Regions from separate parts of the Leucobacter rhizosphaerae genome, predicted to be linked through region 2. Evidence: riboswitches for the same ligand, from Rfam matches in the RefSeq annotation. Region 2 holds a riboswitch; the other holds the start of a gene.

Region 1 (5,606 bases), 200 kb from region 2:
AGTGGCGCGTACCCTACCTCCCCATCGATCCCGCGGACCTCGGCCGCAGCTACGACGCGGTGATCCGCGTGAACTCGCAGTCGGGCAAGGGCGGGATCGCCTACCTGCTCGAGGCCGAGTTCGGGATCGCGCTGCCGCGGGAGGCGCAGATCGCGTTCGCGCGCCGGGTGCAAGCGCACACCGACGCGACCGGAGCGGAGATCACCGCGGCCGAGCTGCGCGAGCTCTTCGAGTCCGCGCAACTCGGGTAGGCGCTCGCAGAGGGATTGCCCGCCCCGTCACGCCGCCCGCCCGTCGAGTGCCGCGAGCACCCGGCGGAGCGCGGCGCGGTCGCTGCCCTCCGCCTGCTCGCGCGTGCGCCCCGCGGCGTCCGGGCGCTCTTCGACGTGCACGACGCGGCCGGGTCGATCGCTCAGCACGAGGACCCGATCGGCGAGCAGCAGCGCCTCCTCGATGTCGTGCGTGACGAGCAGGATCGGCCGGCGATCGCTCGCGGTGAGGTCGAGCAGCCAGTGCTGCAGCCGCCGCCGGGTGAGCGCGTCGAGCGCGCCCAGCGGCTCGTCGAGCACAAGCGCGGGCTGCGGCATGAGAAAGGTGCGCAGCAGCGCGACGCGCTGCCGCATGCCGCCCGAGAGCTCATCAGGCCAGGCGCGCTCCTGGCCGGCGAGCCCGAAGCGCTCGAGCAGCCCGAGCGCCTCGGCCCGCGCGGCGGCGCGATCCCGACCCGCGGTCTCGGCACCGAGGGTCATGTTGTCGATCGCCCGCAGCCAGGGCAGCAGGGCGTCGCGCTGCGGATGGTACGCGACCCCGCCGGGTCGCCCGACGAGGTCTCGACCCCCGATGCGGGCGCTCCCGAGCTCCGGTACGAGCAGCCCGGCGAGCACGCGCAGCAGGGTCGACTTGCCGCAGCCGCTCGGCCCCACGAGCGCGGTCAGGGTGCCGGGCTCCACGGCGAACGACACCTCGCTCAGCACCGGCGTGCGGGGCGCCCGTCGTGCGGCGCGCCCCGCTCCCGGCGCGCGGAAGGCGTGCGCGACCGCGTCGACGACCAGGGCGGTCATGTCAGGCCGCGGGCAGGTAGTCGTTCGTCCACGCGCCCTCGAGCGGCGCCGTGTCGTCCAGCATGCCTGCCTGCACCAGGAACTCGGTGAAGCGCGTCCATACGGGCTCCTCCATCTGTCCGAAGCGGTCGGCCTCTCCCGCCGCGTCGGTCTGGAAGAGCGGCGCGTAGTACGCCACGGCGTCGCGCACCAGCGTCTCGTCGAGCTCGGGTGCTCCGGCGAGCAGCGCCTCGGCTCCGGCGTCGGGATCCGCCGCCACCGCCTCGTACCCCTGGCTCGTGGCGTCGAGGAAGGCGCGCGTCAGCTCCGGATCCGCCGCCATCGCCTCGCCGTTCCCCACGATCACCGGGGTGTACCAGTTCGGAATGCACTCCTCGTGCGCCGACAGCGGCAGGATCACCACGTCGTCGCGCTCGGACTGCGCGCGGAGCGCATCCCAGCCCCCGAACACCCAGGTGACGTCGAAGCGATCCTGCGCGAGCCCCGCGAGGTAGTCGACGTTGCCGATGTCGATGAACTCGATCGAGTCGGGGTCGCCCCCGCCGCAGGTCGCGAGCTCCGACATGATCTCGGTCTCGAGCGCCCCGCCGTACCCGCCGTAGGTGAGCCCGGCAAGTGATGCGGGATCCTCCGTCAGCCCCGTGCCCTCGAGGCCCATGAGCACGGAGTCGTTCACGGGGAGCAGGGTGGCGATGGCCTCGATGTCCATGCCCGCCGCCCGCGCCGGCAGCACCGACTCGGCCTGCGAGATCCCGAACTCGACCTGGCCCTCCGCGACGGCCGCGTCGGCACCGATGTCGGCACCCGGTTCGATGATCTCGAGGTCGATGCCGGCATCGGCATACAAGCCGTTCTGCTCGGCGTAGTAGATGCCGGCGTGGTGCGCGTTGGGCGTCCAGTTCAGCATGAGGGTGACCTGCTGGAGGTCGCTGTCGGTGCCGGCGGTGCCGGATCCCGCCGATCCGGCACCCGAAGCGGCGCCGCTGCAGCCCGCGAGCAGCAGACCAGCGGAGAGGAGGGCGATCGCCGCGGTGGAGGAACGGGCAGCGTGGGTGGAGAACGAAGAAGTGCGAGTCACGTCGGGGTGACCTTTCTGTGGGGTGTTCAGGAGGGTGAGGTGCCGTCGGCGCGGGCCGATGCGGCGCGGGTGCGCGCGAGGGCGCGGTCCCCGAGGAGAGCAGTGATCCAGAACAGCAGCACGCCGAGCACGGCGATCACGCCGACCGCGGCGAAGAGCTGATCCATGCGGTAGCTGGCCTGGGAGCGCTGCAGGTACACGCCGAGTCCGACGGATGATCCCATCCACTCGGCGATGATCGCGCTGAAGACGACGTAGCTCGCGGAGACCTTCGCGCCCGCCACGATGCCGGGCACCGCGCCCGGCAGGCGCACGCGGCGGAGCACGGTGCCGCGGGAGGCCCCCATCGAGACGAGCAGGTCGACGAGATCGCGGTCGACGGATCGCATCGCCGCGGCCGCGCTGATCACGACCGGGAAGAACGCGCCGAGTGTCACCACGAGGATCTTCGGCCAGGCGCCGAACCCCATCGCCGCGATCACGATCGGCGCGAAGATCACCGGAGGGATCGCCTGACTGGCGATGAGGATCGGCTCGACCGCGCGCCTCGCGGAGTCCGAGAGGGTGAGCGCGACGGCGATCCCGAGCCCGAGAACGGCGCCGATGGCGAAGCCGGCGACGGCGATCTGCACGGTGGCGAGCAGGTGCTCCCCGAGCAGCGTGCGGTCGTTCCAGGCCGCCTGCCACACCTGCGCGGGGGCAGGGAGCAGGTAGTCGGGAACGCCGGTGATGCGGACGAGCAGATCCCATACGAGCACGACGCCGATGACGGCGACGAGCACGGGGAGGATCTGCCGCGTGATGGTGCTCACGGCGGCGACAGCGGGCGGGCGCTAGTGCGTGATGCGCGCCGCGAGGTCCGACATGGAGGCCTCGAAGCGATCGTCCTGCGCTTCCAGGATCCGCACGTGCGTCATGTTCTGCTCGGCGCCCGAGGCGAGCACGGCCTCGTGTAGCTCGCGCATGAGCGGCCAGAGCCGGTCGGCCGGTCCCTGCACCGTGGTGCCGAGCGCGCCGACCTCGTACTCGAGGCCGCTGGATTCGATGACCCGAATCGCCGCCTCGCAGTGGGCGTAGGGCCCCCGCTCATCGCCGTGGGGTGTGGGACCTACATGGACATGGATCAACATATTGACCGCTTCCCTCCGCTCGCATTACCGAGATCAGGTTTCTGGGGTGGTCCACCTCGGTCGGCGGATCTCAGCCATTCGGCCCCCCCAGCGGATGTTCACTGTGGATTTCTCACCCTAGCAGACGGGGTGCGGGGCTAGGTTCGCCCGTCACGCACCCAGCGCGACGACAAGACTCGCGGCCGCGAGCAGCGCGCACACCGGGGTCATCACGGCGCGCTCGGGTCGGCTGCGCGAGATCGCGTTCATCCCGATCCCGAGCACGAAGTACCCGACCAGGATCCACGTCGCCACGCGTACGAACCCGGAGTCGCCGCCGCCGAGCAGGCCGCCGCGCGACAGCAGGATCGCGGCGAACCCGGCGTAGAGCAGCACCGAGACCGCGCTGCCGATGCGGAGCTTGCGCGGCAGGATCCGATGCTGACCGCCCCAGACGAGCGTGCCGTAGGGCTTCCCCGAGGCGACCAGGATCTGCAGGACGGCGAGCGCCGCGAGCACCAGCGTGGCGAGTGCCGCCGCGGCGAGCTGGATCGTCATGGTGGCAGTGTATCGGGGGTGTGGTTCGCGCGGCGGGGTGCGTGCGGACGCTCGATGCAGGCGAGCTCAGTGCGCGTGGTGACTCGTGCCGTGCGGCACCGCGTGCTCCCCGGCCGAGGTATTCGCGAGGGCGGGCGTCGTGAGCGCCGCCACCACCATCGCCGCCGCGGTGACGGCGATCACCGTGGCACCCGGGCGTGGTGAGGCTGGGGCGCCGGACCCGGCCGAGTAGGCGCTCGCTGCCCGGAGTCGTCGCAGACGCACGGCGGCAAGCAGGGCCACGGACCAGTGCAGCACGACGAGCACCGCGAAGGGCACCCAACCTATCTGGCGGGCGAACACCAGCGCCGTCGCGGCGGCCATCACGACCACGGAGACGGCGATCGCGAGCCGCGGCGCGAGCATGCGCCCCGCGCGGAGCACCCCGAGCCCCCACACCAGCTCCGCGGCCGCCGCTGCGAGCAGCGTTCCCGCGAGCAGCCAGCCCGATTCGGCGGCGATCGCGCAGAGGATCAACGTCGACCCGATCGCCGCTAACGCGCTCCAGATCCCGGCGAATGCGCGCCAGCCGTCGGCGAGCGCGCCCCGGACCCCCGGGAGCGCGCTCGGGTCGGTGGCAATCATCAGGCCACGAGCGGACCCGTCGGCCGCGCCACCTGCTTGTCGGCTCCCAACGCCACGCCCAGGAGCACGAGCGCGCTGCCGAGGTGGAGGATGTGGTCGGCGGTGTTCAGCGCGAGGATGTTCGCCGCGGTGTCCGCGATGAAGAACCCGACGATGCCGACAAGGAGGTAGACCGCGCCGACCGTCCCGTTGACCGCCTTCGCCGCACGGGTGTTCGCGAGTCCGGCGATGATCAGGGCCGCACCGATCGCGAGGTGCACCACGTTGTGGAGCGGGTTCACCTCGAAGATCCCGAGCAGGAGATGCCCATCGCGCGCGATGAACCCGATCCCGCCCGTCACGGCGAAGCCCAACAGCCCCACGACCACGTACACGCCACCGAAGATGACGCCGACGATCCTGTTGACAGATTTCATGGTGTGCCCCCTTGCGATTGGTCACATGGGCGGGTCTGATCGATGCCGCATGTGTTGCCCTCCAGCTAAGGGGGTGCGAGACCGCGACGCGATGGGGTTGTGCTCGGGCGGAATCCTGCGTAGGGTCGCGCGACGCTGCCGGGGATCGCGGTCGGTCTGGTTCTCCGCGGGCTCAGTCCTCGGCGGGCTGGGTCGTCGGCATCCGATCCCGGTCGTACGTGATCGTCGAGTAGCCGTGCGGCGCCGCGTTACCCTCCTCGTCGATGTTCACGAACACGATGCGCTCGATGCTCAGGATCACCTTGCGGGTGATCATGTTGCGCACCTCGGCGCGCATGGCGAGCGAGGTGCGGCCGAAGGAGGTCGCGACGAGCCCCATCTCGATGAGATCGCCCTGCCGCGCGGACGCCTGGAAGTTGATCTCGGAGATGAACTTCGTGACGACGCGGTGGTTGCCGAGCTGGATGATCGCGTAGATCGCGGCCTCCTCGTCGATCCAGCGCAGCAGGCTGCCGCCGAAGAGCGTGCCGTTCGCGTTCAGGTCTTCGGGTTTGACCCACTTGCGGGTGTAGAAGTTGATGCCGTTGACGCGGGTCTCGGGGGCGTGGGAATCTGCGGAATCTGTGTGCGGTGCCATGGTTGCGAGCCTATGCCCGCCCGGTTACGTGGGTGATTCGGGGCTCGGGGTCAATCCGCGCAACATTGCTGCGGCGAGCGCGTCGGTGTCGTTAGCATCGCAGCATGAGCATCGACTTCCCCG
Region 2 (5,606 bases):
TCGATGCCGATGCCGAGCGGGCGATGCATGGTGAGCAGCAGACCGAAACCGAGCGTCACCGCCGACACCCCGAGCGGCAGCATCACGAGGCCGTCGAAGAGGTGCATCCCGCGCTGGAGCACCCGGGAGCGCGGCCGGCGCGACAGCACGAGCGCGATGATCATGCCGAGGATCATGGCGAGCGCCGCGGCGACGGCGGCGATCCGGAGCGAGAGCCAGATCGCCGCGGGCACCGACCCCTCGATCGGCAGCGTCGAGGCGTCATCGACGAGGGCCGCGTAGTGCTCGAGTGTCCAGGCGCCGTCGGAGGTGCGGAGCGACCGCGCGAGCAGTGCGGCGATCGGGAGGGCGTGGAGGAGCAGCACGGTCGCCCCGAACACAAGGCAGACGGGGAGATCCCGGAGCCCGGGCCGCTGCTCACGACGGGGCTCGGCCCCGAGCTCGACCGCGCGCTCCCCCGACGCGCGCAGCCTCGCGGAGACCGCGAGGGCGGCCCCCACGATGGCGAACTGCGCGAGGGAGAGCACCGCAGCCCCGCGGAGATCGAGGAACTGGACCGTGAGCCGGTAGATCTCCGTCTCGACGTTGGCGAACTCTCGCCCGCCCAGGATCAGCACCACGCCGAACGAGGTCGAGCTGAACAGGAACACCAGCGCCCCCGCCGAGGCGATCGCGGGTCGGAGCGCGGGCAGCGTCACACTGCACCAGGCGCGGATGGCGCCGGCGCCGAGTACCCGCGCGGCCATCACCGAGCGGTCGTCGAGTCGGGCCCAGAACCCCCCGACGGTGCGTGCCACCACCGTGACGTTGAAGAACGCGAGCGCCGCGACGACGCCGACGAAGCTCCGATCGAGGCCGAGCCCCTCGAGCGGTCCGCCCACCCCGAGCAGCGCCGAGAACGCCACGCCGACGACGACGGTGGGCAGCACGAACGGGATCGTGAGGAAGCCGCGCAGCAGCGCTCGGCCCGGGAACTCCAGGCGATAGAGCACGTACGCAGCAGGCAGCCCGAGCAGCACCGAGAGCACCGTCGCGCAACCGGCCTGGAGCACCGTCTGGCCGATGACGCGCCAGGTGCGATCCTGCCCGAACACCTCGGGGATCCCGCTCGGATCGAAGCGGCCGTCGGCGACGAACCCGGTCGCGACGAGCGAGAGCACGGGCCACAGGAAGAAGATCGCCAGGAAGGCGAGCGGCACGAGGACGGCGACGGTCCACCCCGTGCCGCCGAGGATCCGGGACGGATCGATGCTGCGCCGGGACGGCGCGCTGTCGCGCCCCGGCCGATCGATACTGCGCCGGAGCGGCGCGCTAGAGCCCGATCTGCTCACTCAGCGTCCGCAGCCATCCCTCGCGCCCCGCCTCGATCTCCGCCGCGGGGAGGTCGTGCGCCGCGCCGGGATCCGGGAGCGGGGCGAAGGTCGACCACGCCTCGGGGATCTGCGCCTCGGCGTCGACCGGATACATGTACATCGTGTCGGGGATCGTCTCCTGGAACTCGCGGGAGACGAGATAGTCGACGACGGCGCGGGCCCCCTCGGGGTTCGCCGCTCCGGCCAGCACCCCGGCGTACTCGACCTGGCTCGAGCAGGTGTCGAGCAGGGCGCGGGTCGAGGTCGCCGCCCCGTCGTCCGAGACCGTGAAGGCCGGTGACGAGCTGTAGGAGAGCACGATCGGCTTCGTGCCGTCGCCGCCGCCCTGGGTGAACTGCCCGTTGTAGGCCTCCGTCCACCCCTGCTCGATGCGCGCACCGTTGTCGACGAGGCGCTGCCAGTAGTCGGCGAAGCCGTCCTCGCCGAAGGCCGCGACGGTGCCGACGAGCAGGGACGCGCCCGTCGACGACGCCGTCGGATCCAGGATCACCGTGAGGTCGCGGTACGCGGGATCTGCGAGGTCCTCGAACCCCGTGGGCTCCGCGAGGCCCTGCTCGGCGAACCACGCCGTGTCGATGTTGAAGCAGGTCGCTCCCCGATCGACCGGGGTGAGGCTGAAGGCGTCGGTGGTGTCGGAGTCAGTGTCGGCGATCGCGAGGTCCACGGCGCTCTCCGGGAACGCCTCCGGCCGGTACGGCTCCACCACGTCGTTGTCGACGAGACGCGAGGCGAAGATCGTGTCCACCCCGAAGAAGGCGTCCGCGATCGGCGCCCCCTTCGTCAGCACGAGCTTGTTCGTGAGCTCTCCACCGTCGCCCGCCGACACCACCTCGACCTCGTACCCGGTCGCAGCGCTCGCGGCTTCGGCGAACGCGTCGTTCGGAAAGGAGTCGTGGACCACAAGCGTGACCCGCTTCGATGCGGCCTCGTCGCTCGGGCCTTCGCCCGTCGCGCAGCCGGCGAGCGCGAGTCCGAGTACCGTTGCGCTGGTCAGCGCGCCGACGATCCGTCGACGGGTGGAGCGAGACGCTCCGGGGGTGTGCGGGTGCATCATTGAGGGCTTCCTTCCTCCGCTGGTATGACCCAGATCAGGTTGAACGGTCGGAGCACGCGTGCTCCCTCTCAGCCCCCGCGCAGGGACTCCCGTGGATTGCCCTCCTACCCTAGCGCTCCCGCCGCGGGAGGCGCCAACCGGGCCGCCGGGTCTGCGTCGGCGGTTCGGGATCGACGGCCTCGGTGCCGTCCCAGGCGAATGCTCGCAGCAGCTCGTCATCCGGTTCGCCCGCGGCGGGGCGCGGCTCCGAATTCGCCGGCTCCGGCGCGTCCGACACCTCCACGACCTCGTGCACTTCCACCGGCTCGTGGGTGTCGACGGTCTCGTGGATCTCCACCGTCTCGTAGGTCTCCACCGTCTCGTGGATCTCCACCGTCTCGTGGATCTCGACGGTCTCGTGCGCATCGGCGGGGTCGTGCGCCGCGGCGACCCCGGGGAGTCCGAACGTCAACGGGGCGAATGCCTCGTCGCCCTCTTCGTCGCGACGTGCCGACGATCGGTGTCGCTCCGGTACCAGATCGGCGACGGAGGCGCGCATCCGCGAGGTATCCACGCGGCTCGCGAGGATCCCCGCGAGCGCGCCGAGTCCGAGCTCCCCGGCGGCGAGGCCCCCGGTCACCCAGGGGTCCGGTCCGACGAGGGCGAGGCGATCCGGGCCGATGGAGCCCGTGGCAAGGCCCGCGACCGCCGCGATCGTCACCCCGGCGAGCACCGCCGCGCCGATCCCGACCGCGAGCGCAACCGGCCAGCTTGCCCGCCGAAGCTCGGGCCGCCTGGCGAAGAGCACCCCGATGCACAGCCCACCGAGCACAAGGAGCGCCGGAGCGAGCACACCGGCGCTGCCCCACCCCTGGGGGATCGCCCCGAAGAGCGGGAGCGCCGGCAGCGGACCGAGCAGCGCGCCGAACGGAGACGCCGAACTGCCGGCGCCGACCGCGAATCCCGCGCCGGTGAGCCAGGACCCGCCCCACACCACCGCGGTCGGCAGCAGCGCGGCCTGCAGCAGGAAGACGAGGAGCGCACCGAGGGCGTCGAGCTGGAGGCTCTGCGTGAGCGTCGTGATGCTCACGTACCCCGCGACGATCGCCACCGCGACGGCCAGTGCGGCGAGGCCGATGAACACGGCCAGCAGTGCTGCCGCGAGTCGGATCGTCTCGCCGAGCCGTGCCGGAAGCGCGGCGGAACCCGCGACGCCGAGGCGTGCGAGCGCGCGCTGCTTCCACCGGATCGTCGCGGTCCACCACGGGTGTTCGTCTCGCGCGGCGCGCACGAGGAAGCCGCCCAGTGAGGGGACGGCGAAGCACAGCGCGGGCACGACGATCGCGAGCCAGGTCGGCCAGGCCGCCCACGCACTCGCGAGGGGCACGACGAGCGCGGAGACCGCCGCGAACCCGGCGGCTCCGCCGATCACGCCGGCGATCCCGACGCCGCCGCGCTGCGCGAAGCGCCAGCCCGAACGCGCCGCGAGCGCGACCGTGATGAGGGTGAGCCCGAGCGGGGCGAGCGAGAGCGTGAAGGCCAGGGGCTCAGGGGCGAGCCCGAGGGCGAGCGCCGCCTCGGCGGGCAGGGCGAACCCGAGCGGGACGAAGTGGGCGAGCAGCCACACCCCGGCGGCGCCACCCGCGACGTCGAGGGGTTCGGCCGCCATGTCGAAGCCGATGAACCAGAGGAGCAGCGCGGGGATCGCGATCACCGCGAGCCCGGCCAGGGCGACGGCGACCGCCTCGATCGCAGCGATCACTGCCGTCAACGTGGGTCTCATCGCCCTGCAGTCTAGCGCGTTCGGGCGCGCCCATCGGGGCCCCGCACCGGCCGCGACGTCGTCACGATCGGACGCGCGGGTGCGGATCTCTCGTGGGAGGACCCCGGAGGCATCGCCTCGGCGGTCGACGGTGCCGCACTGGTGCTGGGCCTCGCGGGCAAGAGCGTGAACTGCCGGTACACCGCGCGCAATCGCGCCGGGACGCGTCGGGTCGCACTGCGCAGTGCGATCGTGCTCGGCCGGGGCGGAGTGCTCGGGCCGGTGCGGACGCTCGCGCGTCTCGGCCTGGGCGGCTCGCAGCACGACGGCTGGTGGCCCGTCTCACGCGCGCGTCGAGCAGCGGGGACCGCGCATCTGCCCGGCGCGATGGGCGGTCGCCAGCGATTCAGCTGGATCCACATCGCCGACGCCGCGGTGGATGCTGGAGCTCGGCGCGCTCGCCATCCGCACCGAAACCGAGCTGGTGCTCAAGAGTCGCTGGGTGCTGCCCGGCAGGCTCCAGGAGGCCGGGTTCGCGTTCACGTATCCCGAGCTCGACGGCGCCCTACGCACGACCTGGGCCGGCTGAAAGGCGTCCGTCGTCATGACAGACACAACGGGGCCCGCGCCGTGGCGCGGACCCCGTTGTTGAGCGTGACGCCTAGCGCGCGGCGAACACCTCGCGAAGCAGCAGGGCGGTTTCGGACGGCGTCTTGCCGACCTTGACGCCCGCGGCCTCGAGGGCCTCCTTCTTCGCCTGGGCGGTGCCGGCGGAGCCCGAGACGATCGCGCCCGCGTGCCCCATCGTCTTGCCCTCGGGCGCCGTGAAGCCGGCCACGTAGCCGACGACCGGCTTGGTCACGTTGGCCTTGATGTACTCGGCCGCACGCTCCTCGGCGTCGCCGCCGATCTCGCCGATCATCACGATCGCCTCGGTCTCCGGGTCGGCCTCGAACGCGGCGAGCGCATCGATGTGCGTGGTGCCGATGATCGGGTCGCCGCCGATGCCGATGGCGGTCGAGAACCCGAGGTCCCGCAGCTCGTACATCATCTGGTAGGTCAGGGTGCCCGACTTCGAGACGAGCCCGATCGGGCCCTTGCCCGTGATCGTAGCGGGGGTGATTCCGGCGAGCGCCTCACCCGGCGTGATGATGCCGGGGCAGTTCGGACCGATGATCCGGGTGCGGTTCCCCGTCGCCTGGGCGTGCGCCCACAGCTCTGCGGAGTCCTTGACCGGCACACCCTCGGTGATGATCACGAGCAGGCCGATGCCCGCGTCGATGGCCTCGACCGCTGCGTCTTTGGTGAACGCCGGGGGCACGAAGGCGACGGACACGTCCGCGCCCGTCGCGGCCATCGCCTCGGCGACCGAGGCGAAGACGGGCAGCTCGACCGACGCGCCGGAGGCGTCGACGTGCGAGACGGTGGTGCCGGCCTT

The links. A riboswitch is a leader RNA that binds a small molecule or an ion and turns the genes downstream of it on or off. The one in region 2 is predicted to bind thiamine pyrophosphate.
Region 1: another riboswitch for thiamine pyrophosphate. It lies ahead of MUN76_RS04150 (thiamine-binding protein); the one in region 2 lies ahead of MUN76_RS04955 (thiamine ABC transporter substrate-binding protein).

What each region holds. Positions count from the first base shown of each region.
Region 1 is NZ_CP095043.1:892,383-897,988, forward strand. It holds gene MUN76_RS04130 (2-isopropylmalate synthase) at 1-251, shown strand, start outside; gene MUN76_RS04135 (ABC transporter ATP-binding protein) at 279-1,061, opposite strand; gene MUN76_RS04140 (ABC transporter substrate-binding protein) at 1,063-2,139, opposite strand; gene MUN76_RS04145 (ABC transporter permease) at 2,166-2,951, opposite strand; gene MUN76_RS04150 (thiamine-binding protein) at 2,973-3,269, opposite strand; TPP riboswitch at 3,263-3,368, opposite strand; gene MUN76_RS04155 (hypothetical protein) at 3,420-3,806, opposite strand; gene MUN76_RS04160 (hypothetical protein) at 3,873-4,430, opposite strand; gene MUN76_RS04165 (DUF4383 domain-containing protein) at 4,430-4,846, opposite strand; gene MUN76_RS04170 (acyl-CoA thioesterase) at 5,019-5,483, opposite strand; gene MUN76_RS04175 (alpha/beta fold hydrolase) at 5,588-5,606, shown strand, end outside.
Region 2 is NZ_CP095043.1:1,091,469-1,097,074, forward strand. It holds gene MUN76_RS04950 (ABC transporter permease) at 1-1,160, opposite strand, end outside; gene MUN76_RS04955 (thiamine ABC transporter substrate-binding protein) at 1,312-2,427, opposite strand; TPP riboswitch at 2,422-2,530, opposite strand; gene MUN76_RS04960 (cell division protein PerM) at 2,537-4,120, opposite strand; partial or broken gene MUN76_RS04965 (DUF1731 domain-containing protein) at 4,238-4,757, shown strand; gene sucD (succinate--CoA ligase subunit alpha) at 4,830-5,606, opposite strand, start outside.